2 regions of the Sediminibacillus dalangtanensis genome follow, and region 2 is predicted to be linked to the other one. Evidence: a T-box and tRNA genes for the amino acid it is inferred to sense, from the RefSeq annotation. Region 2 holds a T-box; the other holds one or more tRNA genes.
The links. A T-box is a leader RNA that pairs with one kind of tRNA and senses whether it is charged. The one in region 2 lies ahead of leuS (leucine--tRNA ligase), so its partner is inferred to be a tRNA-Leu.

Region 1 (16,144 bases), 1.5 Mb from region 2:
ATCGCTGCTACAAACCGACCGGACATTCTTGATCCAGCTCTATTGCGTCCGGGGCGTTTTGACCGGCAAATCACTGTCGACCGACCGGATCTTAAAGGGAGAGAAGAAGTCCTTAAGGTTCATGCCAGAAACAAACCGTTGGATGATTCCGTTGACCTTAAAACGATTGCCATGCGGACACCTGGATTTTCCGGTGCCGATTTAGAAAATCTGCTCAACGAGGCTGCGCTTGTGGCTGCGAGAAGTGACAAACAGAAAATTGATATGCTTTCCGTAGATGAAGCGATTGACCGTGTTATTGCAGGACCTGCCAAGAAGAGCAGAGTCATTTCCGAGAAGGAACGAAACATTGTTGCCTACCATGAGAGTGGTCATACGATTATCGGAATGGTCCTCGATGACGCCGACATGGTCCATAAAGTAACAATCGTGCCACGCGGCCAGGCTGGTGGATATGCAGTCATGCTGCCGAGAGAAGATCGTTACTTCATGACCAAACCGGAATTGTTGGACAAAATCACCGGACTGCTTGGTGGCCGGGTTTCGGAAGAAATTATCTTCGGCGAGGTCAGTACCGGAGCGCATAACGACTTCCAACGTGCTACTAGTATAGCCCGTAAGATGGTTACCGAATATGGCATGAGCGATAAAATCGGCCCACTGCAATTCGGCAGCTCGGGCGGACAGGTATTCCTGGGAAGAGATATGCAGAACGAACCAACTTACAGTGATGCAATCGCTTATGAAATCGACCAGGAAGTACAGAATTTCATCAACCAGTGCTATGCACGGGCAAAAGAGATTCTAACCGAAAACAAATCCAAGCTTGAATTGGTAGCTAAAACCTTGCTGGAAGTGGAAACACTTGATGCGAGCGAGATAAAATCGTTGTTTGAGGATGGGAAAATGCCTGATAAAGTAGTTTCCGAGCAAGATGGAAATGCACAAGACCAGGGAGAGAATTCCGACACGAAGGATATGAAAGTGAATATCCAAACAAAATCAGAAGAAGAAGCTTCTCATGATGATGCAGAAGACAATGCTTCTGACCAAAACAAAAATAACGATTAATAGTCACGCCCTCTTTAAAGTCAGACAAAGAGGGCGTTTTTCTATACAAAATGTAAAAGGCTCGTTTGATTCCTGACAAAAATCAAATGATGTGAATATGGCTGCAAAATCGATTATAGTAAGTAAGATGCGTGAGAATCCCAGGAGAAGTTTGCTGAATCCTGATTTTTGTTTTAAATGTGGGGAATACAAATAACGTATTGCTTTTAGGATAATGAAGCTTACTTATCAACGGTGTAATAAATAAAACAGACAGGCATATTTTCAGGTACACTTTCGTCCAGTTGTCTGGTGAATGAGTACGAGGCCGAGTTCCGTCTGCGAAATGGAGTCAGTGGTGACTGGCTATTTCAATACGATCAATTAATCGAACGCAAATAATTTATGCTTTAAAGGAGAATGATGCAACATGGGTGACTATTTAATCAAAGCAACAGCTTTTAACGGGACAGTGAGGGCATATGCTATTCAATCCACAGAAACGGTTGAAGAGGCAAGAAGGCGTCATGACACATGGGCAACAGCTTCAGCGGCGTTGGGAAGAACCATTACCGTTACCTCGATGATGGGAGCGATGATGAAAGGAAATGACAAACTGACAGTCAAACTCGAAGGCGACGGACCTGTGGGCCCGATTATCGCTGATGGTAATGGACAAGGAGAAGTCCGGGGGTACATTACCAATCCGCATGTCGACTTCGATTTAAATGAAAAAGGAAAACTGGATGTGGCGAGAGCTGTCGGAACGCAAGGAAGCTTGAGCGTAGTCAAAGATCTTGGGATGAAGGAGCACTTCACAGGCCAAGTCCCGATTATTTCCGGAGAAGTGAGTGAAGATTTCACTTATTACTTTGTAAATTCAGAGCAAATACCATCCGCTGTAGGAGCGGGTGTTTTAGTTAACCCGGACCATACAATCCTTGCCTCCGGCGGGTTTATCCTTCAGGTAATGCCGGGCGCCGATGACGGCACAATCGATCAATTAGAACAGCGAATCAATAGTATCCCGCCTATTTCCAGTCTTGTCAGGGACGGAAATACACCGGAAGAAATCTTAGAGAAATTGATCGGGGCAGAAAACCTTAAAATTCATGAAAGTCTGCCAGTCCAGTTTAAATGTGAATGCTCAAAAGAAAGAGTGGAGAACGCGCTGAAAAGCTTAGGAGAGGAAGAAATCGATCAAATGATCAAGGAAGACGGCGGGGCAGAAGCTACGTGCCACTTCTGTAACGAACAGTATCATTTTTCAGCAGATGATTTAGAGGCATTAAAAGCAGAAGAACAATGAAGAAAAGGGAGGGGCAGGAAGACTGCTTCTTCCTTTTTACAGTGGTTCGTTATTGCCAGGCATGACAATTGCTTTTTAGAAAATATATTTTAGCTATCCATACAGAATTATTACCTTTGTTGTTCCTGCAGAGGAGAAAGACACTGTCCGGTTTCCGGGTGCTTTTATGGGAGGCTGGTATATGACTTGCTTTCCATGAATAGTGTTAATTATCTGTCTATTGATGGCGGATTAGTTGACTTTTACCAGTGGATTCATTACATTGAGTATAAATCCAACAAATATAGTGGGAATTGGGAGTGGTAAAGAATGAAGGTAGCACAATCAATAGCAGAATTAATCGGCAATACCCCGATTGTAAAATTGAATCGGACAGCAGATGAAGATAGTGCAGAAGTATATGCCAAGTTGGAATTCATGAATCCCGGAAGCTCTGTTAAGGACAGAATTGCCCTTGCGATGGTCGAAGCGGCAGAGGAAGAAGGCCATTTAAAAGAGGGAGATACAATTATTGAGCCTACAAGCGGCAACACAGGAATTGGATTGGCACTCGTGGCTGCAATCAAGGGTTACAAAGCCATCTTGGTAATGCCGGATACGATGAGTATGGAGCGGCGCAATCTTTTGCGTGCTTACGGAGCGGAATTAGTACTTACACCTGGTGCAGACGGAATGAAAGGTGCTATCAAAAAGGCGGAAGAACTTCAAAAAGCGAACGGTTACTTCATGCCGCAACAATTTAACAATGTGGCAAATCCTGCCGTTCACGCCCGTACTACCGGAAAAGAAATTGTTCAGCAAATGGGTGATCAGCTAGATGCCTTTATTTCCGGTATAGGAACAGGCGGTACGATTACCGGTGCAGGGAAAGTATTAAAGGAAAAATATAAAGACATTAAGATTTATGCAGTCGAACCAGAAGCTTCTCCAGTACTTTCTGGCGGAAAGCCTGGTCCACATAAAATACAAGGAATCGGGGCAGGATTTGTCCCTGAGGTATTGGATACTGATGTTTACGATGAAGTTATCCAGGTTAGCAACGATGACGCCTACGCTACTGCGAGGGAAGCTGCTAAAAAGGATGGTTTGCTTGGTGGGGTTTCATCTGGAGCAGCTATCTATGCGGCAAAACAGGTTGCGAAAGAACTTGGAAAAGGGAAAAAAGTACTTGCGGTTATCCCTAGTAACGGGGAAAGATACCTTTCTACGCCGCTTTATCAATTTGAAGAAAACGAATAAACGAGCAGGAAGCACCTCCGCAGAATAAAGCGGAGGTGTTTTTATATTGTTGACACTGCTCTTTACGGCATGAAGAATTTCCTCATTTACGGTAGAATAAAGATAGATACCGTCAGTCCGTAAGAAAGAAGGAATACGTATGTCTTTTATCTTAAATACCAAAGTAAAGCAATATAACTTGAGCAAGCAGACAGTAGTAATGGGAATATTGAATGTAACGCCTGATTCTTTTTCCGATGGGGGGAAGTACAATGATGTTGCCACGGCCGTTGAACAAGCTGTTTTAATGGAAAAAGATGGGGCGGATATCATTGATATAGGCGGAGAATCAACACGGCCCGGTTATACTCCTGTAGCTGTCCAGGATGAAATTGATCGAGTGATACCGATTATTCAAGCAGTAAAAGAAGCAGTTAACATTCCGATTTCCATCGATACGTATAAACCAGAGACTGCAAAACAAGCTTTGAAGGCGGGGGCTTCGATACTAAATGATATTTGGGGAGCCAAAAGGGACCCCGAAATGGCGAAGGTCGCCGCTGTTTACGATGTACCGATCGTTCTTATGCATAATCGTGAAACCAGGGATTACAGTGATTTGATTGAAGATATGAAAAAGGACTTGCAGGAAAGCATTACTGTTGCTTTAGAAGCGGGAGTGAAAAAAGAAAATATAATTCTCGATCCGGGTATCGGATTTGCCAAAACGCCGGATGATAATTTAGTGGTTCTGCGTCACCTCGACCAATTCAAAGAGTTAGGATTTCCTTTGCTATTAGGAACATCTCGTAAATCGATGATTGGTAAAGTACTGGATGTTCCTGCGCCGGAAAGGGATGCGGGCACAGGCGCCACTGTTTGCTACGGCGTTAGTAAAGGGGCTGCAGATATTGTCCGTGTTCATAACGTCAAAATGATGAAGCATATGACGAAAATGATGGATGCTATGATGGGGAAAGGAGACAGTCGGGATGGATAGGATTTTTTTGAATAAGATGGAGTTTTATGGCTATCACGGCCTTTTTCCTGAGGAAAGAAAGTTAGGGCAGCGTTTTTACGTCGATTTAACATTGGAAATCGATTTAAAGACAGCCGGACAAACCGATAATATGGAAGAGTCCGTTGATTACGGGCAGATTTATCAAGTAACCAAAGCAGTTGTTGAAGGAGAGGCGAAACAACTGATAGAAAGTGTCGGTGAAAAACTTGCTGAAGCGCTGCTCGGGAACTTCACCCGAGTACAAGCCTGCAAGGTGAAAGTCATAAAACCCGATCCACCTATCCCGGGTCATTATGACTCGGTAGCAATCGAAATTTATCGGGAGCGTTCTTCATGAATACGGCGTATGTGGGATTGGGTTCAAACATCCCGCCAAGGGAAAACTATTTGACTGAAGCCATTCAAGCGTTGGGAGACCATAAGCAGATTTTGGTGACGAAGAAGTCGTTCATTTATGAAACCTTACCAGTGGGCTATACAAATCAGGATAATTTTTTGAATATGGTGGTGGAGATCCATACAAACCTTTCTGCGTGTGAATTATTGGCGTATTGCCAGTTTATCGAAGCGGACAAGGGAAGAAAACGGGAAGTGCGATGGGGACCGCGCACATTAGACCTTGACATTTTGCTTTATAATCAAGAAAATATTAGAACAGAGCAATTAGCTGTACCTCATCCAAGAATGCACGAACGAGCTTTTGTACTTATACCTTTGCAGGATGTAAATCCCGACGCAGTTATTCCTACGCAAAACAAAAGTGTTTCAACAATTCTTGATGGGCTGCCGACAACAGAGAAAAAGGGAGTTACGCGATGGCTGGGAAAGAATGGGGAAGAAGAGTAAAGGCTTATCGAAAACTGAAAGGATATACACAAGTTCAGTTTGCACAAGAGCTTGGTATATCAGTGTCCGTAATAGGGGAAATAGAACGGGGTACCCGCAGGCTGAGTAATGAATTACTTCACCAAATCACGAATGTGCTGGGTATCTCTGCTGAGGAGCTGGCACCCGAACAAGATAAGCATAAGTATCAAAATCCTAAAGAAGATATCCATGTATAACATAGGTGAGTCACTAAAAGACTGGACGCACAAACTAACGAGGAATTGTCCAGCAAGTAAACCATACAGCAGACAAACCTGTCATGGTTAATGCTGGGACTGACTTCACTTGGATAAAACAGAAGTAAAAATAAAAATGTGGTAAAAGTGTTCCAACGTTGACACTTTGCAGCACCTTTTCTATACTGAAAATAAAGTAAAAATGCTGCCAGTGCTTTGCTGGCAGTTTTTTCATTACCGTTAAAATACAAAAGAACGTTGGCTTCTACTGTATGGCAGTAAGGCAGCCAGGTTATGAATGAGAGATAGAGGATAAAAAATAAATGGAGTGAGACCAATGACAGAAGAGTTGAATGACCAGCTGCAAGTACGCAGGGAAAAATTGCAGCATTTACAAGAACAAGGGCTGGACCCATTTGGAACTAAGTTTGAACGGACCCACCTTGCTGAGGAAATCAAACAAGCATATGAGGGCTTTTCCAAAGAAGAACTGGAAGAAAAAGAAGCAGAAGCCACCATCGCCGGACGGATAATGACAAAGCGAGGGAAAGGAAAAGCTGGTTTTACGCATATTCAAGATCTCAGCGGCCAGATTCAACTGTATGTCAGGAAAGATAAGATCGGCGAGGAAGCATATGAGTTATTCACGACTGCCGACATCGGCGATATTATCGGCGTAACAGGTACTGTATTTAAAACCAAAGTAGGAGAGTTATCTGTTAAAGCAAATGAATTCCAAATGTTGACCAAGTCTCTGCGACCTCTTCCAGATAAATTTCATGGGTTAAAAGATGTGGAGCAACGTTATCGTCAACGTTACTTAGACCTGATTACCAATCCGGAAAGCAAGGAAACCTTTCTTACTCGTAGTAAAATCATTCAGTCCATGCGCAGATACCTGGACAGCAATGGCTTTTTAGAAGTAGAAACTCCAATGATGCATGGCATAGCCGGCGGAGCTTCCGCGCGTCCGTTTATCACGCACCATAACGCTTTGGATATTCCCTTATACATGAGAATCGCAATAGAGCTGCATCTGAAACGGCTGATTGTCGGCGGCATGGAGAAAGTATATGAAATCGGAAGAGTGTTCCGTAATGAGGGTGTTTCAACCAGACATAATCCGGAGTTCACAATGCTGGAGTTATACGAGGCATATGCTGATTTCCATGATGTAATGTCGTTAGTTGAAAACATGGTAGCGCATATAGCAAAAGAAGTATTAGGATCCACAACCGTCAAATATGGAGATAATGACGTGAACCTGGAACCGGAGTGGACAAGACTCCATATGGTGGATGCTGTCAAGGAATATACAGGAGTGGACTTCTGGAAGAAAATGAGCGATGAGGAAGCTAAATCGCTAGCCAAAGAGCATGGAATCGATATTAAGGACACCATGACTTTTGGACACATTGTCAATGAGTTCTTCGAGCAAAAGGTGGAAGAAAAGTTAATCCAACCTACCTTTATCTATGGTCACCCGGTGGAAATTTCTCCGCTTGCTAAGAAAAATCCTGAGGACGATCGTTTCACCGATCGATTTGAGTTGTTTATTGTAGGTCGAGAGCATGCGAATGCTTTCTCTGAGCTCAATGATCCAATAGATCAAAGAGAACGTTTTGAAGCTCAAGTAAAGGAAAAAGAACAAGGTAATGATGAAGCGCACGAAATGGACGAAGATTTCTTAGAAGCGCTGGAATATGGTATGCCTCCAACAGGTGGATTGGGAATCGGCATTGACCGGCTAGTTATGCTGCTTACTAACGCGCCATCTATCCGTGACGTCCTCTTGTTCCCTCAAATGAGAAATAGAGAGTAGTTCCAAAAGGCAGGTTGTCAGTGACAGCCTGCTTTTCTATACTTGTTTATCCATTGAGATGTTTCCATTAAATTCCTTGTATTCTTCCCTTGATTTACGCGAACAATCATGGTAAATTATTAAACGTTGCGTTATTCGCTAACTTGCTTACACAAAAGATAAAAAATAGTTGTTGACTTTTTTCGTGAGAGTTGTTAAACTAAATAAGTTGCCGTTTTGATTGAAGAGCAGCAAAGGCAACCAAACATTATAAAAAAACCTTGACTTGCGAGAGTTGAAGGGATATAATGTTTAAGCTGCATATGACGCAGCTATAATTTGATCCTTGAAAACTGAACAAAACAACCAGTATGTCAAGCAAGATATACAAGCTAGTTTTTGAACGAGCAAGCAAGCTCATCATTTATGGAGAGTTTGATCTTGGCTCAGGACGAACGCTGGCGGCGTGCCTAATACATGCAAGTCGAGCGCGGGAAGCAGGCAGATCCCTTCGGGGTGAAGCCTGTGGAACGAGCGGCGGACGGGTGAGTAACACGTGGGCAACCTGCCTGTAAGATCGGGATAACTCCGGGAAACCGGGGCTAATACCGGGTAATACCTTCCTCCGCATGGAGGAAGGTTGAAAGGCGGCCTTTTGGCTGTCACTTACAGATGGGCCCGCGGCGCATTAGCTAGTTGGTAGGGTAATGGCCTACCAAGGCAACGATGCGTAGCCGACCTGAGAGGGTGATCGGCCACACTGGGACTGAGACACGGCCCAGACTCCTACGGGAGGCAGCAGTAGGGAATCTTCCGCAATGGACGAAAGTCTGACGGAGCAACGCCGCGTGAACGATGAAGGTCTTCGGATCGTAAAGTTCTGTTGTCAGGGAAGAACAAGTACCGTTTGAACAAGGCGGTACCTTGACGGTACCTGACGAGGAAGCCCCGGCTAACTACGTGCCAGCAGCCGCGGTAATACGTAGGGGGCAAGCGTTGTCCGGAATTATTGGGCGTAAAGCGCGCGCAGGCGGTTCCTTAAGTCTGATGTGAAAGCCCACGGCTTAACCGTGGAGGGTCATTGGAAACTGGGGAACTTGAGTACAGAAGAGGAGAGCGGAATTCCACGTGTAGCGGTGAAATGCGTAGATATGTGGAGGAACACCAGTGGCGAAGGCGGCTCTCTGGTCTGTAACTGACGCTGAGGCGCGAAAGCGTGGGGAGCGAACAGGATTAGATACCCTGGTAGTCCACGCCGTAAACGATGAGTGCTAGGTGTTAGGGGGTTTCCGCCCCTTAGTGCTGAAGTTAACGCATTAAGCACTCCGCCTGGGGAGTACGGCCGCAAGGCTGAAACTCAAAAGAATTGACGGGGGCCCGCACAAGCGGTGGAGCATGTGGTTTAATTCGAAGCAACGCGAAGAACCTTACCAGGTCTTGACATCCTCTGACCCCTCTAGAGATAGAGGTTTCCCTTCGGGGACAGAGTGACAGGTGGTGCATGGTTGTCGTCAGCTCGTGTCGTGAGATGTTGGGTTAAGTCCCGCAACGAGCGCAACCCTTGACCTTAGTTGCCAGCATTCAGTTGGGCACTCTAGGGTGACTGCCGGTGACAAACCGGAGGAAGGTGGGGATGACGTCAAATCATCATGCCCCTTATGACCTGGGCTACACACGTGCTACAATGGATGGTACAAAGGGAAGCGAAACCGCGAGGTGAAGCAAATCCCATAAAACCATTCTCAGTTCGGATTGCAGGCTGCAACTCGCCTGCATGAAGCCGGAATCGCTAGTAATCGCGGATCAGCATGCCGCGGTGAATACGTTCCCGGGCCTTGTACACACCGCCCGTCACACCACGAGAGTTGGCAACACCCGAAGTCGGTGAGGTAACCTTTTTGGAGCCAGCCGCCGAAGGTGGGGCCAATGATTGGGGTGAAGTCGTAACAAGGTAGCCGTATCGGAAGGTGCGGCTGGATCACCTCCTTTCTAAGGATATACGAAAGGCGAAAGCACCCGGGTAGCGACGTACAAACTGGACTGAACCGAAGGAGATAAAGGAAACACAGCGAACAGCGTGAGCTGATGTTGACTTATCGTACGGAGGTGAGGGAAGTTGTGCTAGTCGCTGGGTGCTGGAGCTGGACAGGAATAGCTCTTACGAGCTAAACACAGGACATACTTGGTTGTTTGGTTCAGTTTTGAGGGATCAATTCCCTTAATTACTTGTACCTTGAAAACTAGATAAGATAAATAGGAAGTGAAGGCGACTGCTCAGCAGGAGCCGGAACTAGACTATGCAAGACATTCAACGACATTGAAGTAACACGTCATTCACGAACGATAAGTTAAGTGAAGAAGGGCGCACGGTGGATGCCTTGGCACTAGGAGCCGATGAAGGACGGGACAAACACCGATATGTCTCGGGGAGCCGTACGTAGGCATTGATCCGGGAATTTCCGAATGGGGGAACCCCCTGCCCGTAATGGGGCAGGACGCTTATCTGAATTCATAGGATAAGTGAGGCAGACCCGGGGAACTGAAACATCTCAGTACCCGGAGGAAGAGAAAGCAAATGCGATTTCCCAAGTAGCGGCGAGCGAAACGGAAACAGCCCAAACCAGAGAGCTTGCTCTCTGGGGTTGTAGGACACTCCATCGGAGTTACCAAGAAACAATTTAAGCGAATCGATCTGGAACGATCAGCCAAAGAAGGTAAGAGCCCTGTAGTTGAAAGATTGTTTCCTCCGGAGTGGATCCTGAGTACGGCGGAACACGAGGAATTCCGTCGGAATCCGGGAGGACCATCTCCCAAGGCTAAATACTCCCTAGTGACCGATAGTGAACCAGTACCGTGAGGGAAAGGTGAAAAGCACCCCGGAAGGGGAGTGAAAGAGAACCTGAAACCGTGTGCCTACAAGTAGTCGAAGCCCGTTAATGGGTGACGGCGTGCCTTTTGTAGAATGAACCGGCGAGTTACGATCTCCTGCAAGGTTAAGTCGGATAGACGGAGCCGCAGCGAAAGCGAGTCTGAACAGGGCGAATAGAGTAGGGGGTCGTAGACCCGAAACCGTGTGATCTACCCATGTCCAGGGTGAAGGTCAGGTAACACTGACTGGAGGCCCGAACCCACGCGTGTTGAAAAACGCGGGGATGAGGTGTGGGTAGGGGTGAAATGCCAATCGAACACGGAGATAGCTGGTTCTCTCCGAAATAGCTTTAGGGCTAGCCTCAAGAGTTGAGTACTGGAGGTAGAGCACTGATTGGACTAGGGGCCCTCATCGGGTTACCGAATTCAGTCAAACTCCGAATGCCAGCCACTCGATCTTGGGAGTCAGACTATGGGTGATAAGGTTCATAGTCGAAAGGGAAACAGCCCAGACCGCCAGCTAAGGTCCCAAAGTATACGTTAAGTGGAAAAGGATGTGGAGTTGCTTAGACAACCAGGATGTTGGCTTAGAAGCAGCCATCATTTAAAGAGTGCGTAATAGCTCACTGGTCGAGTGACTCTGCGCCGAAAATATACCGGGGCTAAACGTATCACCGAAGCTGCGGATTGTTCTTGCGAACAATGGTAGGAGAGCGTTCTAAGTGCAGCGAAGTCAGACCGTGAGGACTGGTGGAGCGCTTAGAAGTGAGAATGCCGGTATGAGTAGCGAAAAAAGAGTGAGAATCTCTTTCACCGAAAGCCTAAGGTTTCCTGAGGAAGGCTCGTCCGCTCAGGGTTAGTCGGGACCTAAGCCGAGGCCGAAAGGCGTAGGCGATGGACAACAGGTGGATATTCCTGTACCACCTCCTTTCCGTTTGAACGACGGGGGGACGCAGAAGGATAAGGAAAGCGCACTGCTGGTCATGTGCGCCCAAGCAGTAAGAGAGTCGGATAGGCAAATCCGTCCGGCAATCTCAAGCTGTGATGGGGAGGGAAATAAAGTACCGAAGTTCCTGATTTCACACTGCCAAGAAAAGCCTCTAGTGAGGAAAGAGGTGCCCGTACCGCAAACCGACACAGGTAGGCGAGGAGAGAATCCTAAGGTGATCGGGAGAACTCTCGTTAAGGAACTCGGCAAAATGACCCCGTAACTTCGGGAGAAGGGGTGCTTCTTTTGCGAGAAGCCGCAGTGAATAGGCCCAAGCGACTGTTTAGCAAAAACACAGGTCTCTGCGAAGCCGTAAGGCGAAGTATAGGGGCTGACACCTGCCCGGTGCTGGAAGGTTAAGGGGACGCGTTAGCCGCAAGGCGAAGCGTTGAACCGAAGCCCCAGTAAACGGCGGCCGTAACTATAACGGTCCTAAGGTAGCGAAATTCCTTGTCGGGTAAGTTCCGACCCGCACGAAAGGTGCAACGACTTGGGCACTGTCTCAACGAGAGACCCGGTGAAATTATACTATGCGTGAAGATGCGCATTACCCGCGACAGGACGGAAAGACCCCGTGGAGCTTTACTGTAGCCTGATATTGAATGTTGGTACAGCTTGTACAGGATAGGTGGGAGCCTTAGAAACCGGAGCGCTAGCTTCGGTGGAGGCGCCGGTGGGATACCACCCTGGCTGTACGGACCTTCTAACCCAGGACCGTGATCCGGTCCGGAGACAGTGTCAGGTGGGCAGTTTGACTGGGGCGGTCGCCTCCCAAAGAGTAACGGAGGCGCCCAAAGGTTCCCTCAGAATGGTTGGAAATCATTCGCAGAGTGTAAAGGCAGAAGGGAGCTTGACCGCGAGACCTACAAGTCGAGCAGGGACGAAAGTCGGGCTTAGTGATCCGGCGGTGCCGTATGGAAGGGCCGTCGCTCAACGGATAAAAGCTACCCCGGGGATAACAGGCTTATCTCCCCCAAGAGTCCACATCGACGGGGAGGTTTGGCACCTCGATGTCGGCTCATCGCATCCTGGGGCTGTAGTCGGTCCCAAGGGTTGGGCTGTTCGCCCATTAAAGCGGTACGCGAGCTGGGTTCAGAACGTCGTGAGACAGTTCGGTCCCTATCCGTCGTGGGCGTTGGAAGTTTGAGAGGAGCTGTCCTTAGTACGAGAGGACCGGGATGGACACACCGCTGGTGTACCAGTTGTTCCGCCAGGAGCATAGCTGGGTAGCTACGTGTGGAAGGGATAAGTGCTGAAAGCATCTAAGCATGAAGCCCACCTCTAGATGAGACTTCCCATCATTTTAAATGAGTAAGATCCCTCAGAGACGATGAGGTTGATAGGTCCGAGGTGGAAGCGTGGTGACACGTGCAGCTGACGGATACTAATCGATCGAGGACTTAACTTAAAACAAAAAGTGAAGGCGACTGGTCAACAGCGTATGGATAGATCAGCCAGATGGTAGTACGCCGCTTTGAGCGTACGAAAAGCTGGATGAACTATACACTAGCTGTTAGGAGCCGTAACTGGATTAAAACAAAAAGCGTCGCGGGCTTGGTCAGATGCGACACGCATAAGCCAGTCACCGAAAAGCCCTGCTTTATGGGCTTGTAGGGGAATGACTTATGACGCGAGCATCTAGCCCGCAGAGCTGGATTCAAACGTGTGAAGTTCGTTGATGTCTTCCTTCTTATCTAGTTTTGAAGGAACAAGTGTTAAATACATTTAAAAAAGGCTTGCTTTTTAGTCTTAATGTTTATATAATATATCTTGTCCTTAAAATTACATATTGTCTGGTGACAATAGCGGAGAGGCCACACCTGTTCCCATGCCGAACACAGCAGTTAAGCTCTCCAGCGCCCATGGTAGTTGGGGCTTTGCCCCTGCGAGAGTAGGACGTCGCCAGGCTTTTGGAGGATTAGCTCAGCTGGGAGAGCACCTGCCTTACAAGCAGGGGGTCGCAGGTTCGAGCCCTGCATCCTCCACCATTTGCCGGCCTAGCTCAATTGGTAGAGCAACTGACTTGTAATCAGTAGGTTGGGGGTTCAAGTCCTCTGGCCGGCACCAGTTTTTCTATGTACTAAATGATTTAATATTTCATTGGTTAATCCATGAGCCATTAGCTCAGTTGGTAGAGCATCTGACTTTTAATCAGAGGGTCGGAGGTTCGAATCCTCCATGGCTCATCAAAGAAGTTATGGTTTGGATTCTCACCTGTGGTTCCCCTTGCTTTTCATCACCATTCAGTGGTGCAAGGACTAGCCTGTGGCGTCGGAATCCTCCATGGCTCATCACTTCAAAATATTATAACGAGCGGGTGTGGCGGAATTGGCAGACGCGCTAGATTTAGGATCTAGTGTCTTCGACGTGGGGGTTCAAGTCCCTCCACCCGCATTAACGCGGAAGTAGTTCAGTGGTAGAACACCACCTTGCCAAGGTGGGGGTCGCGGGTTCGAATCCCGTCTTCCGCTCCAGTTCTTTCATGCCATGCCGAGGTGGCGGAATTGGCAGACGCACAGGACTTAAAATCCTGCGGTAGGTTTCTACCGTGCCGGTTCGAGTCCGGCCCTCGGCACTTAGGGCGCCCGTAGCTCAATTGGATAGAGCGTTTGACTACGGATCAAGAGGTTAGGGGTTCGACTCCTCTCGGGCGCGCCATTATCGGGAAGTAGCTCAGCTTGGTAGAGCACTTGGTTTGGGACCAAGGGGTCGCAGGTTCAAATCCTGTCTTCCCGACCATCTATAAAGGGGCCTTAGCTCAGCTGGGAGAGCGCCTGCTTTGCACGCAGGAGGTCAGCGGTTCGATCCCGCTAGGCTCCACCACTTTTGATCCTTGAAAACTGAACAAAACAACCAGTATGTCAAGCAAGATATACAAGCTAGTTTTTGAACGAGCAAGCAAGCTCATCATTTATGGAGAGTTTGATCTTGGCTCAGGACGAACGCTGGCGGCGTGCCTAATACATGCAAGTCGAGCGCGGGAAGCAGGCAGATCCCTTCGGGGTGAAGCCTGTGGAACGAGCGGCGGACGGGTGAGTAACACGTGGGCAACCTGCCTGTAAGATCGGGATAACTCCGGGAAACCGGGGCTAATACCGGGTAATACCTTCCTCCGCATGGAGGAAGGTTGAAAGGCGGCCTTTTGGCTGTCACTTACAGATGGGCCCGCGGCGCATTAGCTAGTTGGTAGGGTAATGGCCTACCAAGGCAACGATGCGTAGCCGACCTGAGAGGGTGATCGGCCACACTGGGACTGAGACACGGCCCAGACTCCTACGGGAGGCAGCAGTAGGGAATCTTCCGCAATGGACGAAAGTCTGACGGAGCAACGCCGCGTGAACGATGAAGGTCTTCGGATCGTAAAGTTCTGTTGTCAGGGAAGAACAAGTACCGTTTGAACAAGGCGGTACCTTGACGGTACCTGACGAGGAAGCCCCGGCTAACTACGTGCCAGCAGCCGCGGTAATACGTAGGGGGCAAGCGTTGTCCGGAATTATTGGGCGTAAAGCGCGCGCAGGCGGTTCCTTAAGTCTGATGTGAAAGCCCACGGCTTAACCGTGGAGGGTCATTGGAAACTGGGGAACTTGAGTACAGAAGAGGAGAGCGGAATTCCACGTGTAGCGGTGAAATGCGTAGATATGTGGAGGAACACCAGTGGCGAAGGCGGCTCTCTGGTCTGTAACTGACGCTGAGGCGCGAAAGCGTGGGGAGCGAACAGGATTAGATACCCTGGTAGTCCACGCCGTAAACGATGAGTGCTAGGTGTTAGGGGGTTTCCGCCCCTTAGTGCTGAAGTTAACGCATTAAGCACTCCGCCTGGGGAGTACGGCCGCAAGGCTGAAACTCAAAAGAATTGACGGGGGCCCGCACAAGCGGTGGAGCATGTGGTTTAATTCGAAGCAACGCGAAGAACCTTACCAGGTCTTGACATCCTCTGACCCCTCTAGAGATAGAGGTTTCCCTTCGGGGACAGAGTGACAGGTGGTGCATGGTTGTCGTCAGCTCGTGTCGTGAGATGTTGGGTTAAGTCCCGCAACGAGCGCAACCCTTGACCTTAGTTGCCAGCATTCAGTTGGGCACTCTAGGGTGACTGCCGGTGACAAACCGGAGGAAGGTGGGGATGACGTCAAATCATCATGCCCCTTATGACCTGGGCTACACACGTGCTACAATGGATGGTACAAAGGGAAGCGAAACCGCGAGGTGAAGCAAATCCCATAAAACCATTCTCAGTTCGGATTGCAGGCTGCAACTCGCCTGCATGAAGCCGGAATCGCTAGTAATCGCGGATCAGCATGCCGCGGTGAATACGTTCCCGGGCCTTGTACACACCGCCCGTCACACCACGAGAGTTGGCAACACCCGAAGTCGGTGAGGTAACCTTTTTGGAGCCAGCCGCCGAAGGTGGGGCCAATGATTGGGGTGAAGTCGTAACAAGGTAGCCGTATCGGAAGGTGCGGCTGGATCACCTCCTTTCTAAGGATATACGAAAGGCGAAAGCACCCGGGTAGCGACGTACAAACTGGACTGAACCGAAGGAGATAAAGGAAACACAGCGAACAGCGTGAGCTGATGTTGACTTATCGTACGGAGGTGAGGGAAGTTGTGCTAGTCGCTGGGTGCTGGAGCTGGACAGGAATAGCTCTTACGAGCTAAACACAGGACATACTTGGTTGTTTGGTTCAGTTTTGAGGGATCAATTCCCTTAATTACTTGTACCTTGAAAACTAGATAAGATAAATAGGAAGTGAAGGCGACTGCTCAGCAGGAGCCGGAACTAGACTATGCAAGACATTCAACGACATTGAAGTAACACGTCATTCAC
Region 2 (16,144 bases):
AAGCTGGTAAGCCCTGTCCGAAAAGAAACGGTCACGCCTTGTCCGCGTTTCGGGAAATCAAATAAAGTTAACAGAGCCAGCAAAATTGCTAAGGAAAAAGCATAAAAAATCCAATTGATGGAATCGGTCATATCCGTCAAACGTCCGAGCAAGAACGCAGCGACAGCAAAGCCGACAGATCCCATTAACCGGATGTTTCCATAATCTTTTTTTTGCGTTTGTACATAATTAAGCGTCAAGCTGTCCGATAGCGGGATAATTGCACACTGGAATATCGCAATGATGATAATCCCGAACACTAAGGGGTAATATCCATTCAATAAAGGATATCCGAAGCCGAGCAGCCCTGCTGCAAGTCCCGAAATCAGTAATAATTTTCTTGGGTTTTTCGTAAAGTCACTGATTGCGCCCCAAATAGGTTGAAGAAATACAGTAACCAAAGGAATTGCTGATACGATAACACCGATCTCCGTATGGTTTAGTCCTTTTTCTTCTTCAAGGAAGACGGCTAGTAATGGAAATAAAGCACCATTAGAAAAAAAGGTGAAAAAATAGAATACTTGTAAAAAACGGTATGTTTTTTCGTGTTGTCCCATTCTATCCCCTCTCTATTTATCTTTTTCTATTTAGTGTCTATTCCCAGAATACTTTTGGTATATTCGTTCATATGTTTCTAAATCACATATAACATATAATTCTGCGTCTTCCGGCAATTGTTTATCCAGCATCCTGTTCACACTGAGATTGGTATGATCGGCGATAAGGGTAGCTCCGTCTGCCAGCAGTTCATCGAAAGCATCACGGTATGTTTTCCAGTGACTTTGCCTGGGGACATGGAATAAATCATCCCCAAATGATCTGCGAAGCAGTTGGTTATACACACTGGATATCCCTTTCCGAAAGGCAGATCGGACAAACAGAGACGAAATGGTCTCATGGGAAATAATGAACTCATCTACCTGAATGTGTTCAAAATTCTTGATGTGTGCTTCTTCCATGACTTCCACGATGGTATGTACGTTCGGTGCCACAGCTTCTACAGCCGTAGCAATCAAAAGCGTACGGCCGTCCCCAAGTTGCTTGTCCTGTACCCGTTCATCCGCAAAAATCAACACGGCTTCCGCTTCTTTTATATTCGCCTTTTCCAGGACATCTCCTCCCGAAACATTGCCTCTTATGTAATGGATATTTTCCGCCAGCATCGGGGCCTTTTCCAAATCATCTACGATGACGATTTCAGCGTCTTTATTGGTTTCCTGCATTTCCTTAATGGCTGCCTTTGCTTTATGAGACCAGCCAATGATAATATAATGCCCCTTTTCATAAAACATGATATTACCCTCCTCACGATTTTTCCGGAATTTTCCGAGCCCATCCAATACTTTTCCAATGACAACACCGATTAGTCCAATGCCCAATATGTATAGAACCAAAGCTATCAACCTGCCGCCAAAAGTTGCAGGGGAGTAATCTCCATATCCGACCGTTGTTACCGTAGTCATTGTCCACCAGAAACCATCAAATACAGTCGGAAAAGTTTCCGGTTCTACCACGACAATCAAGACAGAAGCAAGCAGAATCAGCAACGCACTGGATATAAACAGCATCGTGTTGCTGATGACAACCACTTTCAAGATAATTTTTCTAAGCAAACAATCATCCCCCTTTTGTTAAAATAACGTGAATTGTCAGTAAAATAGCTAGAAATTCTAGCGTTTTTGCTTAAAAAGGTGTAAAATTATAATAACTTCAAAGGTTCACTTGCACCACAATTCAATGACTTGAACGTTAAGGAGTGGTTTTTTGAATCAATCAACAACCCGGATGCTAACTCGAGTGAAGGCTGTTTATCTTTATATAAGAGAAAACGGGACAGTCTCCACAACAGAACTAGCTGAAGAATTTGGAATCACTGATCGTACTGTACAACGAGACCTTCATGTACTAGAGCATAACGGCCTGGTAGTGAGCCCAAATCGGGGAAGATGGAAAATCACTAGAAAGAAAGTCAAAATTTCATGAAGCATTGTTAATAAATAAACAAATGGCTGACTTACTTCGTCAGTCTATTTTTTTATGTGCTCGTTTTGTAAGTAGTCCAACTCTTTTTCAGTAAGGTCCCGGTATTCGCCTGGCTGCAAAGCAGGATCAAGCTTGAGACTCCCCATAGAGATGCGTTTCAAATAGGTCACCCGCTTTCCTACCGACTCGAACATTCGTTTCACCTGATGAAATTTGCCTTCCGTAATGGTTAGTTCGATTTCGGACATCTCTCCACGTGTCAAAATTTTCAATTCTGCCGGCTGGGTGACGTAGCCATCATCCAAAATCACACCCTTTTGGAAAACTTCAATATCCTCTTGTGTGACCCTTCCATCGATACTTGCATAATACGTTTTGCCCACATATTTTTTAGGGGAGAGCAATTGATGGGCAAGCTTGCCGTCATTGGTGATTAGCAGCAGCCCTTCGGTGTCTTTATCAAGCCTTCCGACCGGAAAAGGATCCAACACAGCATCTTCCGGTTCCAATAAATCTACCACTGTCAAGTCGCGTTGGTCCTCTGTAGCAGATACGTATCCCGGCGGCTTATTCATCATTAAATAAACCACCTCTTTGTATTCAACTGTTTCACCAAACACTGTGATGATACTTTTATCCGGATCCACATGCGTCTGCGGAGATTTTACCACTTGATCATCGCAGCGGACGTTCCCTTTTTTCAATAGATCTTTTACTTCTTTTCTGCTTCCATAGCCCATATTGGCAAGCAGCTTATCGATTCTCATCTTGTTCCCTCCTTCTATTTTATTTTCGTTTCAAAAATTTATCGATGATTCTTACTCTGCTTCCCAAAACGCGTTCCAGCAAAGTTGATTCATAACAAAGCCATAAATAAACGATCGCTCCGGCAATAACTCCGACAGCCAGTACTAAGACTCCCTCTGCCCTGCCATCCTGGTAGGATATAAAAAATCCAAGACCCCATTTCACCAGCCAGACAAAGACTCCCATAATCGTTGTGAAAATGGCAATCAGCATGGATCGCTTAATAAATTGTTTTAACGGGAAAGCCACTGCTTGTTTTACTCTCCATAGATTTAGAAGGACAGCAGTAACGACCGCCAGCATGGTTGCTAGTACGGCTCCTTTAGCACCAAAGGTATGGATAAACGGAAGGTTCAAAAAGACTTTGACCATCAATCCAGCGGTAAGACTGATTACGGCAAATCGCTGCTGGTTGATTCCCTGCAATATCGATGAACTCACGGTAAAAAATCCAAAAGCGAGTGCTACCGGGGCATACCATCCTAATAATGACCCATTTAAATCGATTTTGAAAGTCCCATAAAAAGACTGATATGCTTCATTAGAGAGGATAGATAATCCAACAATCGATGGGAGAATCAGCAACATGATCGTTTGCAAAGATTGATTGATTTGCTGATACATCCTTTGCCGGTTCTTTTCTGTAAACGATTTTGTAATCGCAGGCAAAGCGGCTAAAGACATCCCCGTCGCGAGGGTGACGGGGATAATCACCAGCTTATGCCCGTACAAGTTAATGTTCGACAATGCGACATCTGCAATATCACTTTGCCCAATCGCTGCCATTCCGCGTTTGAACGTAACCGAATCGACAAATTGATAGAGTGGCGTTGCAATTCCCACCAATACAAACGGTCCTGCATAACGGAAGAGCTCTTTAAACAAAGCGTTCAGCGGCAAATCGTAACTTTCCACCTGCTGTTGAACCTGCCTGTCCAAGTGACGCTTTCTTTTCCGCCAAAAAACCCACAACACGACACAGGAAGCAATTGCTCCTACAAAGGCTGCAAATGTAGCAAAACCTACAGCTAATTTTGTTGTTCCACCAAACACATCAATTACTAAGTAGACGGCAACCAACAAAAATATGATGCGAACGATTTGCTCGACTACTTGTGACACTGCAGTCGGCCCCATTGATTGATACCCCTGGAAAAATCCCCTGACAATACTCATTGCTGGAATGACCAACAAGGCGAAGCTCACCATTCGGATGACCATTGCCACATCTGCTGCAGCGATTCCTTCTGAATCATCTGGTATATAAATATTAGCAAGTATCCCAGCACCTAAGAACATTATCAAAAAAGCGATGAAACCTGTTATCGCCATTAAACTGAATCCTGCTTTGAACATTTTTCTTCCAGTTTGATAGTCGCCGAGTGAATTATATTTCGAAACAAATTTGGAAACGGCCAAAGGTACACCGACCGTCGAAATGCTGATCAAAATGTTATAAGGTATGTATGCGTACTGGTATAACGCTCCTCCTTCAGCACCTACGATCTCATTAAATGGGATAACATATATCATCCCTAAAAATTTCGATAAAAATGTAGCGGCAGTTAAAAGCATGGTACCGCGTACTATATTATTTACAGCCATGATAATTCACCTGCATCTCCTTTATCTAACTAGTCTATTTTATCATATCGTTCGATTTCTAACAGAATTTTGGGGTTTTATTTTGCATTCTGTTATATTTTGGCGATGCCAGAGTGAAGTTTCCATCCCGCATGGACTTTTACATACCGAAAAGTCCCCATTGGAAATCCTGCGACTTTTTGCGTATACTGACGACATGCTATGCTATAGTAGTGACAGACTATATAAGGAATCCTACCCTATATACCCAGTCAGATAACAGGAAGGAATGAAGAAATTTTGACTTACCAAGTAGTCGTGATCGGTGGAGGGCCGTCTGGACTGATGGCTGCAATTGCTGCTGCCGAAAACGGTGCGCATACACTTTTAATTGATAAAGGAAACAAATTGGGGAAAAAGCTAGCCATTTCCGGAGGTGGCCGATGCAATGTCACCAACCGGCTCCCCCAAGAAGAAGTAATCAAACATATTCCAGGAAATGGCCGTTTTTTATACAGTGCTTTTTCTGTTTTTGATAATTACGATATCATTGACTTTTTTGAAGGTCTAGGAGTCAAATTGAAAGAAGAAGACCATGGCAGAATGTTCCCTGTCAGCAATTCCGCTAAAAGTGTCGTGAACGCATTGCTTGACCGGCTGGCGGAATTGAACGTAACGATTAGGACAAACACTCCCGTGGAAGCAATTGATTACGGCGAAAGCGAGCACACTATTATCCTTAAAGACAAAGAAAAAATCACAGCTGGCGCAATCATCGTTGCAGTTGGAGGAAAAGCCGTTCCCCATACCGGAAGTACGGGTGACGGGTATGCATGGGCAAAGAAAGCAGGACATACGATTACCGACATCTATCCTACAGAGGTACCCCTCCTTTCTTCGGAAACGTTTATCAAGGAAAAGAAATTGCAAGGTCTTGCACTGCGCGACGTAGCTTTATCCGTGTTGAATAATAAAAACAAACCAATTATCACACACCGGATGGACATGCTGTTTACTCATTTTGGTGTTTCTGGGCCAGCTGTATTGAGGTGTTCACAATTTGTCGTCAAAGAATTAAAGAAAGGAAACAAGGAAGTAAAGATGGAAATCGATGCTTTACCAGATCGCTCCCTCCATGTTTTGCTGGATGATTATAAAAAACTTTTGGAGGAAAGTCCAAAAAAGACAGTTAAAAATGTTTGTAAAGGACTTGTTCCTGAACGTTTTCTTGATTATTTACTGGAAAAAAATGGCATTTCTTTAGAAGATCGAGCAGCGAATATTTCCCGGGAAAAGTTTTCCCTCTTTATAAGTGATTTGAAGCAATTCCAATTTAAGATTAACGGCTCCCAGCCTATAGAGAAGGCGTTTGTAACAGGTGGAGGGGTCTCCACTAAAGAGGTGATACCCAATACGCTGCAATCTAAGTTCATGCACGGACTTTATTTTAGCGGGGAAATCCTAGATATCCATGGTTACACCGGCGGTTATAACATCACTTCCGCTATGGTAACAGGAAGAGTAGCTGGAATGAATGCGGCATGGGAAGCATTGGCCAAGTAAATATTATTGCACCCTTTCCGCTCTTTTTCAGATGGTTAAGTGCTTATACTCACTTAGACAGGAAGTTAAGGTGAAGGCATTCACAAGTTATGTAACAGTTTTTATCAACTGTAACACTTGAGCGCAAAATCACGGTCACTGTCAAATATGGTGGTGTGATTTATCACCCCACCCTCTCTTTATCAAAAGGCTTATTCCATAAATATAGCGATACTCAGACCGAAGAGGAAGTAAACTCGCTTTCCGCGGACGAACGCCCGAGCCTCCTCGCAAAGTCCGCTGTGAGGCCTCGATCGTCCGTTTTTCCGTAGGGAGTCTCGCTTATTTCCTCTGCTACGCTATTTCGCTTTTTTGGCACACTGCAGAAACACTTATCACGACCGGGGACACCGCCACATTCAGTATAGAGCCACAATCACAGAGGGAAAGAGATATAAAAAACACCCTTGAACGAGGATGTCCTCATTCAAGGGTGTTTGGTTTGCCTGGCGGCGTCCTACTCTCGCAGGGGCAAAGCCCCAACTACCATGGGCGCTGGAGAGCTTAACTGCTGTGTTCGGCATGGGAACAGGTGTGGCCTCTCCGCTATTGCCACCAGGCCTGCAGGATGCAGGTCGTTCTGTGTTGTTCACAGGACGTGAACGGTTTTAACAGAACTTCCTTTGTGTACATCTTTAGAAAGTGTACCTTCAAAACTAGATAAGAAGGAAGACATCAACGAACTTCACACGTTTTAATCCAGCTCTGCGGGCCGAAGCCCGCGACGCTTTTTGTTTTAATCCAGTTACGGCTCCTAACAGCTAGTGTATAGTTCATCCAGCTTTTCGTACGCTCAAAGCGGCGTACTACCATCTGGCTGATCTATCCATACGCTGTTGACCAGTCGCCTTCACTTTTTGTTTTAAGTTAAGTCCTCGATCGATTAGTATCCGTCAGCTGCACGTGTCACCACGCTTCCACCTCGGACCTATCAACCTCATCGTCTCTGAGGGATCTTACTCATTTAAAATGATGGGAAGTCTCATCTAGAGGTGGGCTTCATGCTTAGATGCTTTCAGCACTTATCCCTTCCACACGTAGCTACCCAGCTATGCTCCTGGCGGAACAACTGGTACACCAGCGGTGTGTCCATCCCGGTCCTCTCGTACTAAGGACAGCTCCTCTCAAACTTCCAACGCCCACGACGGATAGGGACCGAACTGTCTCACGACGTTCTGAACCCAGCTCGCGTACCGCTTTAATGGGCGAACAGCCCAACCCTTGGGACCGACTACAGCCCCAGGATGCGATGAGCCGACATCGAGGTGCCAAACCTCCCCGTCGATGTGGACTCTTGGGGGAGATAAGCCTGTTATCCCCGGGGTAGCTTTTATCCGTTGAGCGACGGCCCTTCCATACGGCACCGCCGGATCACTAAGCCCGACTTTCGTCCCTGCTCGACTTGTAGGTCTCGCAGTCAAGCTCCCTTCTGCCTTTACACTCTGCGAATGATTTCCAACCATTCTGAGGGAACCTTTGGGCGCCTCCGTTACTCTTTGGGAGGCGACCGCCCCAGTCAAACTGCCCACCTGACACTGTCTCCGGACCGGATCACGGTCCTGGGTTAGAAGGTCCGTACAGCCAGGGTGGTATCCCACCGGCGCCTCCACCGAAGCTAGCGCTCCGGTTTCTAAGGCTCCCACCTATCCTGTACAAGCTGTACCAACATTCAATATCAGGCTACAGTAAAGCTCCACGGGGTCTTTCCGTCCTGTCGCGGGTAATGCGCATCTTCACGCATAGTATAATTTCACCGGGTCTCTCGTTGAGACAGTGCCCAAGTCGTTGCACCTTTCGTGCGGGTCGGAACTTACCCGACAAGGAATTTCGCTACCTTAGGACCGTTATAGTTACGGCCGCCGTTTACTGGGGCTTCGGTTCAACGCTTCGCCTTGCGGCTAACGCGTCCCCTTAACCTTCCAGCACCGGGCAGGTGTCAGCCCCTATACTTCGCCTTACGGCTTCGCAGAGACCTGTGTTTTTGCTAAACAGTCGCTTGGGCCTATTCACTGCGGCTTCTCGCAAAAGAAGCACCCCTTCTCCCGAAGTTACGGGGTCATTTTGCCGAGTTCCTTAACGAGAGTTCTCCCGATCACCTTAGGATTCTCTCCTCGCCTACCTGTGTCGGTTTGCGGTACGGGCACCTCTTTCCTCACTAGAGGCTTTTCTTGGCAGTGTGAAATCAGGAACTTCGGTACTTTATTTCCCTCCCCATCACAGCTTGAGATTGCCGGACGGATTTGCCTATCCGACTCTCTTACTGCTTGGGCGCACATGACCAGCAGTGCGCTTTCCTTATCCTTCTGCGTCCCCCCGTCGTTCAAACGGAAAGGAGGTGGTACAGGAATATCCACCTGTTGTCCATCGCCTACGCCTTTCGGCCTCGGCTTAGGTCCCGACTAACCCTGAGCGGACGAGCCTTCCTCAGGAAACCTTAGGCTTTCGGTGAAAGAGATTCTCACTCTTTTTTCGCTACTCATACCGGCATTCTCACTTCTAAGCGCTCCACCAGTCCTCACGGTCTGACTTCGCTGCACTTAGAACGCTCTCCTACCATTGTTCGCAAGAACAATCCGCAGCTTCGGTGATACGTTTAGCCCCGGTATATTTTCGGCGCAGAGTCACTCGACCAGTGAGCTATTACGCACTCTTTAAATGATGGCTGCTTCTAAGCCAACATCCTGGTTGTCTAAGCAACTCCACATCCTTTTCCACTTAACGTATACTTTGGGACCTTAGCTGGCGGTCTGGGCTGTTTCCCTTTCGACTATGAACCTTATCACCCATAGTCTGACTCCCAAGATCGAGTGGCTGGCATTCGGAGTTTGACTGAATTCGGTAACCCGATGAGGGCCCCTAGTCCAATCAGTGCTCTACCTCCAGTACTCAACTCTTGAGGCTAGCCCTAAAGCTATTTCGGAGAGAACCAGCTATCTCCGTGTTCGATTGGCATTTCACCCCTACCCACACCTCATCCCCGCGTTTTTCAACACGCGTGGGTTCGGGCCTCCAGTCAGTGTTACCTGACCTTCACCCTGGACATGGGTAGATCACACGGTTTCGGGTCTACGACCCCCTACTCGATTCGCCCTGTTCAGACTCGCTTTCGCTGCGGCTCCGTCTATCCGACTTAACCTTGCAGGAGATCGTAACTCGCCGGTTCATTCTACAAAAGGCACGCCGTCACCCATTAACGGGCTTCGACTACTTGTAGGCACACGGTTTCAGGTTCTCTTTCACTCCCCTTCCGGGGTGCTTTTCACCTTTCCCTCACGGTACTGGTTCACTATCGGTCACTAGGGAGTATTTAGCCTTGGGAGATGGTCCTCCCGGATTCCGACGGAATTCCTCGTGTTCCGCCGTACTCAGGATCCACTCCGGAGGAAACAATCTTTCAACTACAGGGCTCTTACCTTCTTTGGCTGATCGTTCCAGATCGATTCGCTTAAACTGTTTCTTGGTAACTCCGATGGAGTGTCCTACAACCCCAGAGAGCAAGCTCTCTGGTTTGGGCTGTTTCCGTTTCGCTCGCCGCTACTTGGGAAATCGCATTTGCTTTCTCTTCCTCCGGGTACTGAGATGTTTCAGTTCCCCGGGTCTGCCTCACTTATCCTATGAATTCAGATAAGCGTCCTGCCCCATTACGGGCAGGGGGTTCCCCCATTCGGAAATTCCCGGATCAATGCCTACGTACGGCTCCCCGAGACATATCGGTGTTTGTCCCGTCCTTCATCGGCTCCTAGTGCCAAGGCATCCACCGTGCGCCCTTCTTCACTTAACTTATCGTTCGTGAATGACGTGTTACTTCAATGTCGTTGAATGTCTTGCATAGTCTAGTTCCAGCTCCTGCTGAGCAGTCGCCTTCACTTCCTATTTATCTTATCTAGTTTTCAAGGTACAAGTAGTAATTAAGGGAATTGATCCCTCAAAACTGAACCAAACAACCAAGTATGTCCTGTGTTTAGCTCGTAAGAGCTATTCCTGTCCAGCTCCAGCACCCAGCGACTAGCACAACTTCCCTCACCTCCGTACGATAAGTCAACATCAGCTCACGCTGTTCGCTGTGTTTCCTTTATCTCCTTCGGTTCAGTCCAGTTTGTACGTCGCTACCCGGGTGCTTTCGCCTTTCGTATATCCTTAGAAAGGAGGTGATCCAGCCGCACCTTCCGATACGGCTACCTTGTTACGACTTCACCCCAATCATTGGCCCCACCTTCGGCGGCTGGCTCCAAAAAGGTTACCTCACCGACTTCGGGTGTTGCCAACTCTCGTGGTGTGACGGGCGGTGTGTACAAGGCCCGGGAACGTATTCACCGCGGCATGCTGATCCGCGATTACTAGCGATTCCGGCTTCATGCAGGCGAGTTGCAGCCTGCAATCCGAACTGAGAATGGTTTTATGGGATTTGCTTCACCTCGCGGTTTCGCTTCCCTTTGTACCATCCATTGTAGCACGTGTGTAGCCCAGGTCATAAGGGGCATGATGATTTGACGTCATCCCCACCTTCCTCCGGTTTGTCACCGGCAGTCACCCTAGAGTGCCCAACTGAATGCTGGCAACTAAGGTCAAGGGTTGCGCTCGTTGCGGGACTTAACCCAACATCTCACGACACGAGCTGACGACAACCATGCACCACCTGTCACTCTGTCCCCGAAGGGAAACCTCTATCTCTAGAGGGATCAGAGGATGTCAAGACCTGGTAAGGTTCTTCGCGTTGCTTCGAATTAAACCACATGCTCCACCGCTTGTGCGGGCCCCCGTCAATTCTTTTGAGTTTCAGCCTTGCGGCCGTACTCCCCAGGCGGAGTGCTTAATGCGTTAACTTCAGCACTAAGGGGCGGAAACCCCCTAACACCTAGCACTCATCGTTTACGGCGTGGACTACCAGGGTATCTAATCCTGTTCGCTCCCCACGCTTTCGCGCCTCAGCGTCAGTTACAGACCAGAGAGCCGCCTTCGCCACTGGTGTTCCTCCACATATCTACGCATTTCACCGCTACACGTGGAATTCCGCTCTCCTCTTCTGTACTCAAGTTCCCCAGTTTCCAATGACCCTCCACGGTTAAGCCGTGGGCTTTCACATCAGACTTAAGGAACCGCCTGCGCGCGCTTTACGCCCAATAATTCCGGACAACGCTTGCCCCCTACGTATTACCGCGGCTGCTGGCACGTAGTTAGCCGGGGCTTCCTCGTCAGGTACCGTCAAGGTACCGCCTTGTTCAAACGGTACTTGTTCTTCCCTGACAACAGAACTTTACGATCCGAAGACCTTCATCGTTCACGCGGCGTTGCTCCGTCAGACTTTCGTCCATTGCGGAAGATTCCCTACTGCTGCCTCCCGTAGGAGTCTGGGCCGTGTCTCAGTCCCAGTGTGGCCGATCACCCTCTCAGGTCGGCTACGCATCGTTGCCTTGGTAGGCCATTACCCTACCAACTAGCTAATGCGCCGCGGGCCCATCTGTAAGTGACAGCCAAAAGGCCGCCTTTCAACCTTCCTCCATGCGGAGGAAGGTATTACCCGGTATTAGCCCCGGTTTCCCGGAGTTATCCCAATCTTACAGGCAGGTTGCCCACGTGTTACTCACCCGTCCGCCGCTCGTTCCACAGGCTTCACCCCGAAGGGATCCGCCTGCTTCCCGCGCTCGACTTGCATGTATTAGGCACGCCGCCAGCGTTCGTCCTGAGCCAAGATCAAACTCTCCATAAATGATGAGCTTGCTTGCTCGTTCAAAAACTAGCTTGTATATCTTGCTTGACATACTGGTTGTTTTGTTCAGTTTTCAAAGATCAAAAGCTGCCTTAGCGACAGTAATTAAATTCTACCATCATATTGACTTGATGTCAATTCCAATTTTTAGGATTTTTTCGATTACTTGCTTCAATGCGACAGCAATAAATATATTACTAGGTATAGAAGAATAAATCAAGAGGAATTTTAATATTTTATGCAGTTTTATGATGGTGGGAAGTTAGGTATATTAACTTTACCCCACTCCCCCTCATTTAAAACCTTAAATAATCAATTCTCCATCCCATTTCATCATTCCACCTACAAGGTTACGAACAACAAATCCCTCTTCTTGCATAAATAAGGCAGCATTCATACTTCTCATCCCTGAATGGCAAATCAACACATATTCCGTTTGCTTGTCCATAGATTCAATTGCTTCAGGAATTTCCCGTAGAGGGATGTGTACAGCACCTTCGATCATCCCGTTGGCTACTTCTTCTTCCTCTCTAACATCTATTAAAGATATTTTTTCACCTTGACCTAACATTTCTTGCAATTCAGCCGAGGTTATTTCTTTTATGGAATCCATCATCTTGACTCTCCTTTTATTTAAGACCGGATAGAATATAAACATTTCTAAACACCTCTATATTATAAGAGGATTCTCTTCTGTAAACAATGAAAGCCTCCCATTACTAGGAGGCTTTCCTGTTAGTTAGCGACAATATTAACCAGTTTACCTGGAACAGCAATGACTTTGCGAACTGTTTTGCCTTCAAGCCAGTCTTGGATACTCTCCAGTTCCAACGCCTGCTTTTCTAAATCATCTTTTGAAGCGTCTTTTGAAACCATCATCTTCGCTCGGACTTTGCCCATTACCTGTATGGCGACTTCCACTTCTTCTTCTATAAGCTTCGCTTCGTCAAATGCCGGCCAACTTTGGTAAGCAAGTGTTTCACTGTGTCCAAAGGTCTCCCAGATTTCTTCCGCCAGATGTGGTGCTACAGGGGAAAGAAGCTTTACAAACCCTTCTGCGAAAAGCTGCGGGATCTCTTTCGCTTTATAGGCATCATTGATAAATACCATCATTTGGGAGATCCCTGTGTTGAAACGTAAAGCCTCAAAGTTTTCCGTCACTTTTTTGACCGTTTCGTGATAAGCCTTTTCAAGGGACGCATCGTGCGAGTCCGAGACAATCTTTCCGGAAATCTTTCCATCCTCTGTCACAAACAAGCGCCACACCCGGTCGAGGAAGCGTCTTGCTCCGTCCAGTCCATTGGTGCTCCAAGCCACAGCTGCATCCAGCGGTCCCATAAACATTTCATAAAGTCTAAGTGTATCTGCTCCATGAGAAGCGACAATTTCATCAGGATTTACTACATTTCCCTTGGATTTGCTCATTTTTTCATTGTTTTCCCCAAGGATCATTCCCTGGTTATACAGCTTCTGGAACGGTTCTTTCGTCGGAACTACTCCGATATCATACAGGAACTTATGCCAGAAACGGGCATAAAGCAAATGTAGCACAGCATGTTCTGCTCCACCAATATACGTATCTACCGGAAGCCATTTTTCCAGTCTCTCATAATCCGCCAGTGCATCTGGATTATGAGGATCGATATAGCGCAAAAAGTACCAACAGCTTCCCGCCCATTGCGGCATCGTATTCGTTTCACGCCGGCCTTTTTTACCAGTCTCCGGATCCACTACGGAAACCCAGTCTTCTATATTAGCCAGTGGAGACTCACCAGTTCCGGATGGTTTTATTTCATTTGTTTTTGGAAGCTCAAGCGGTAAGTCCTTTTCCTTTACTGCAGACATTGTTCCGTCTTCCCAATGGATAATCGGAATCGGCTCTCCCCAGTAACGCTGACGACTGAACAACCAGTCGCGCAGGCGGTAGGTCACCTTCCGTTCACCTTTTCCGTTCGTTTCCAGCCATTCTATCGCTTTGTCGATTGCTTCCTCTTTATCCAGACCATCAAGAAATCCTGAATTGATGTGTGGACCATTACCGGTAAAAGCTTCTTTTTCCGTATTGCCGCCTTCTAGCACCGGGATGATCGGTAGTTGAAATTTAACAGCGAATTCATGGTCTCTTTCGTCATGTGCCGGAACCGCCATAATGGCACCAGAGCCATAGCTCATTAATACATAATCGGCCACCCATATCGGTAATTTTTCTCGGTTGATTGGATTGACGGCATATGCACCCGTGAAGACTCCAGTCTTTTCTTTTGCAAGATCGGTACGTTCCAAATCACTTTTCGCCTGGACATCCTTGATATAATCGGCGACTTTCTGTTGTTGTTCTGAGGAGACAATTTTGTCAATCAACGGATGTTCCGGTGCCATGACTGCATAAGTGGCGCCAAACAGTGTATCAGGGCGGGTCGTGAACACCGTGAATGAATCTTCAAAACCGTCGATGTCAAAATGGACCTCCGCTCCTTCCGAGCGACCGATCCAGTTTCGCTGCATATCCTTGATGCTCTCCGGCCAGTCAAGCTCTTCCAAGTCTTCCAACAGACGATCGGCATAGGCAGTTATTTTCAACATCCATTGTTTCATGGGTCTACGCTCGACCGGGTGACCGCCACGTTCACTCTTTCCATCGATCACCTCTTCATTGGCCAAAACAGTACCAAGAGCGGGGCACCAATTAACAGGCACTTCGTCGATATAAGCAAGCCCTTTTTCATATAGCTTAAGAAAAATCCATTGCGTCCATTTATAGTAATTTGGATCAGTAGTATTGATTTCCCGGTCCCAATCATAGGAAAAGCCAAGTTCCTGGATTTGCCTGCGAAAGGTTTCAATATTTTGTCGAGTGAATTCTTCCGGATCATTCCCTGTATCCAATGCATATTGTTCAGCTGGAAGTCCGAAGGCATCCCACCCCATAGGATGCAATACTTCATAGCCTTGCATGCGCTTCATTCTTGCAAGGATGTCTGTTGCTGTATAGCCTTCCGGATGGCCAACGTGCAAGCCTGCACCGGATGGATAAGGGAACATGTCGAGGACATAATACTTATCCTTATCTGTATCACTGTTTGATTTAAAAGTCTTGTTGTCCAACCAATAATTTCGCCATTTTTCTTCTATTCTTTGATGATCGAATGACATTGGCCATTCCTCCTTCAATTGATTCGACCTGCCCTCTAAGTCGCAAAAAATCCCGCAAAAAGCTATAAAAAAATCCCTGCATCCCATAATGGGACGAGAGATTAATCCCGCGGTACCACCCAACTTAGCGCAAAAAGCGCCCGCTTGAAGCCTTAACGCGGCCGACGACAAAAGCTACTGGCGCAGATTCACTTTTGCGACATCAAAGGCGAGTTCATAATGTCCAGGGACAGCTTTCACCGGCCGCTGTCTCTCTGACACCTGGAAACATTATTACTACTCCTTATCCAAGTCGTTCATTTATTAATTTAACCGTATTGTAAAGAAACCCCAGGTATTTGTCAAGGTTTGTGACAAGGCGGAAATACCCGCTTGCCTAACGATGGAATGCACCTACTGTTTCGTTTAATTCATCTGTCAGCTTTCTTAACTTGGCAACTTGCTCTACCATATGATTGAACGCGGTCAATTGTTCCTGTGTAGAAGCGGATATTTGTTCATTCCCGGCAGCCGACTGTTCAACAACCGCGCTAATGCTTTCCACATTGTCCAGCACTTTTCGTCCTGTACCTTTTGAACGTTGAATCCCCTCCAGCAAAATGGATAATTCCTTACTGAACCCTTCCACTTTCCGCTCAATATTGGTGAAAGCAGCAGTTGTTTTATCCATTGAAGCCTGTTCCTCTTTTACGATGCCGGCACCTCTTTCCACGGATACGGTAATGTCACTGATCCCATTCTCGATTAGCTTTACCATTTCAAAAATATGACTTGTTGCAGTCGAGGAGTCTTCGGCAAGCTTGCGCACCTCCTCTGCAACAACTGCGAAGCCTTTCCCGGCTTCTCCGGCGCGGGCGGCTTCTATCGCAGCATTTAATGCAAGCAAATTCGTCTGTTCAGCTATCTCAGCAACCGATTTTGCCATGTTGTTGATTTCTCCTGTATAGTTGGCAAATGTCTCGGCTGCTTGTCTGATTTCCTGCGATGTCTTGGCATTTTCCTCCACAAGTTGCTGCTGAGAACGAATGGCTTTTTGTCCGGAAGCGACTGCTTCTCCTGCATCATTACCAAAGGTTACAGCTTGTTTGGTATGTTCCACATTGTTTGAAAAGTCACCATCCATTTGTTCAATTAAGGTTACGGCGTCCTGCAAGTCTTCCGAAATGGATTGTGTACCAGCGGATAATTCGTCTGTGGATACAGCAACTTGTTTACTCACTTCGGTCAGAGACTTATTCTCTTCATCGATAACAGCTGCAAAACTTTCCA

Region 1: it encodes a tRNA-Leu, which carries the amino acid that the T-box ahead of leuS (leucine--tRNA ligase) is inferred to sense. The anticodon was not compared.

The regions. Positions count from the first base shown of each region.
Region 1 covers NZ_CP046956.1:4,056,874-4,073,017, forward strand. The annotation lists gene ftsH (ATP-dependent zinc metalloprotease FtsH) at 1-1,071, shown strand, start outside; gene hslO (Hsp33 family molecular chaperone HslO) at 1,481-2,359, shown strand; gene cysK (cysteine synthase A) at 2,669-3,598, shown strand; gene folP (dihydropteroate synthase) at 3,738-4,577, shown strand; gene folB (dihydroneopterin aldolase) at 4,570-4,935, shown strand; gene folK (2-amino-4-hydroxy-6-hydroxymethyldihydropteridine diphosphokinase) at 4,932-5,444, shown strand; gene ERJ70_RS19720 (helix-turn-helix domain-containing protein) at 5,414-5,662, shown strand; gene lysS (lysine--tRNA ligase) at 6,000-7,484, shown strand; rRNA gene ERJ70_RS19730 (16S ribosomal RNA) at 7,887-9,452, shown strand; rRNA gene ERJ70_RS19735 (23S ribosomal RNA) at 9,810-12,727, shown strand; rRNA gene rrf (5S ribosomal RNA) at 13,112-13,227, shown strand; tRNA gene ERJ70_RS19745 (tRNA-Val) at 13,232-13,307, shown strand; tRNA gene ERJ70_RS19750 (tRNA-Thr) at 13,311-13,386, shown strand; tRNA gene ERJ70_RS19755 (tRNA-Lys) at 13,433-13,505, shown strand; tRNA gene ERJ70_RS19760 (tRNA-Leu) at 13,633-13,713, shown strand; tRNA gene ERJ70_RS19765 (tRNA-Gly) at 13,719-13,793, shown strand; tRNA gene ERJ70_RS19770 (tRNA-Leu) at 13,809-13,894, shown strand; tRNA gene ERJ70_RS19775 (tRNA-Arg) at 13,901-13,977, shown strand; tRNA gene ERJ70_RS19780 (tRNA-Pro) at 13,982-14,058, shown strand; tRNA gene ERJ70_RS19785 (tRNA-Ala) at 14,067-14,142, shown strand; rRNA gene ERJ70_RS19790 (16S ribosomal RNA) at 14,230-15,795, shown strand.
Region 2 covers NZ_CP046956.1:2,594,205-2,610,348, forward strand. The annotation lists gene ERJ70_RS13045 (MFS transporter) at 1-596, opposite strand, end outside; gene ERJ70_RS13050 (ion channel) at 627-1,652, opposite strand; gene ERJ70_RS13055 (DeoR family transcriptional regulator) at 1,804-2,022, shown strand; gene ERJ70_RS13060 (pseudouridine synthase) at 2,067-2,789, opposite strand; gene ERJ70_RS13065 (putative polysaccharide biosynthesis protein) at 2,809-4,434, opposite strand; gene ERJ70_RS13070 (BaiN/RdsA family NAD(P)/FAD-dependent oxidoreductase) at 4,714-5,976, shown strand; rRNA gene rrf (5S ribosomal RNA) at 6,460-6,575, opposite strand; rRNA gene ERJ70_RS13080 (23S ribosomal RNA) at 6,879-9,796, opposite strand; rRNA gene ERJ70_RS13085 (16S ribosomal RNA) at 10,157-11,722, opposite strand; gene ERJ70_RS13090 (rhodanese-like domain-containing protein) at 12,027-12,338, opposite strand; gene leuS (leucine--tRNA ligase) at 12,458-14,875, opposite strand; T-box leader at 14,962-15,174, opposite strand; gene ERJ70_RS13100 (methyl-accepting chemotaxis protein) at 15,252-16,144, opposite strand, start outside.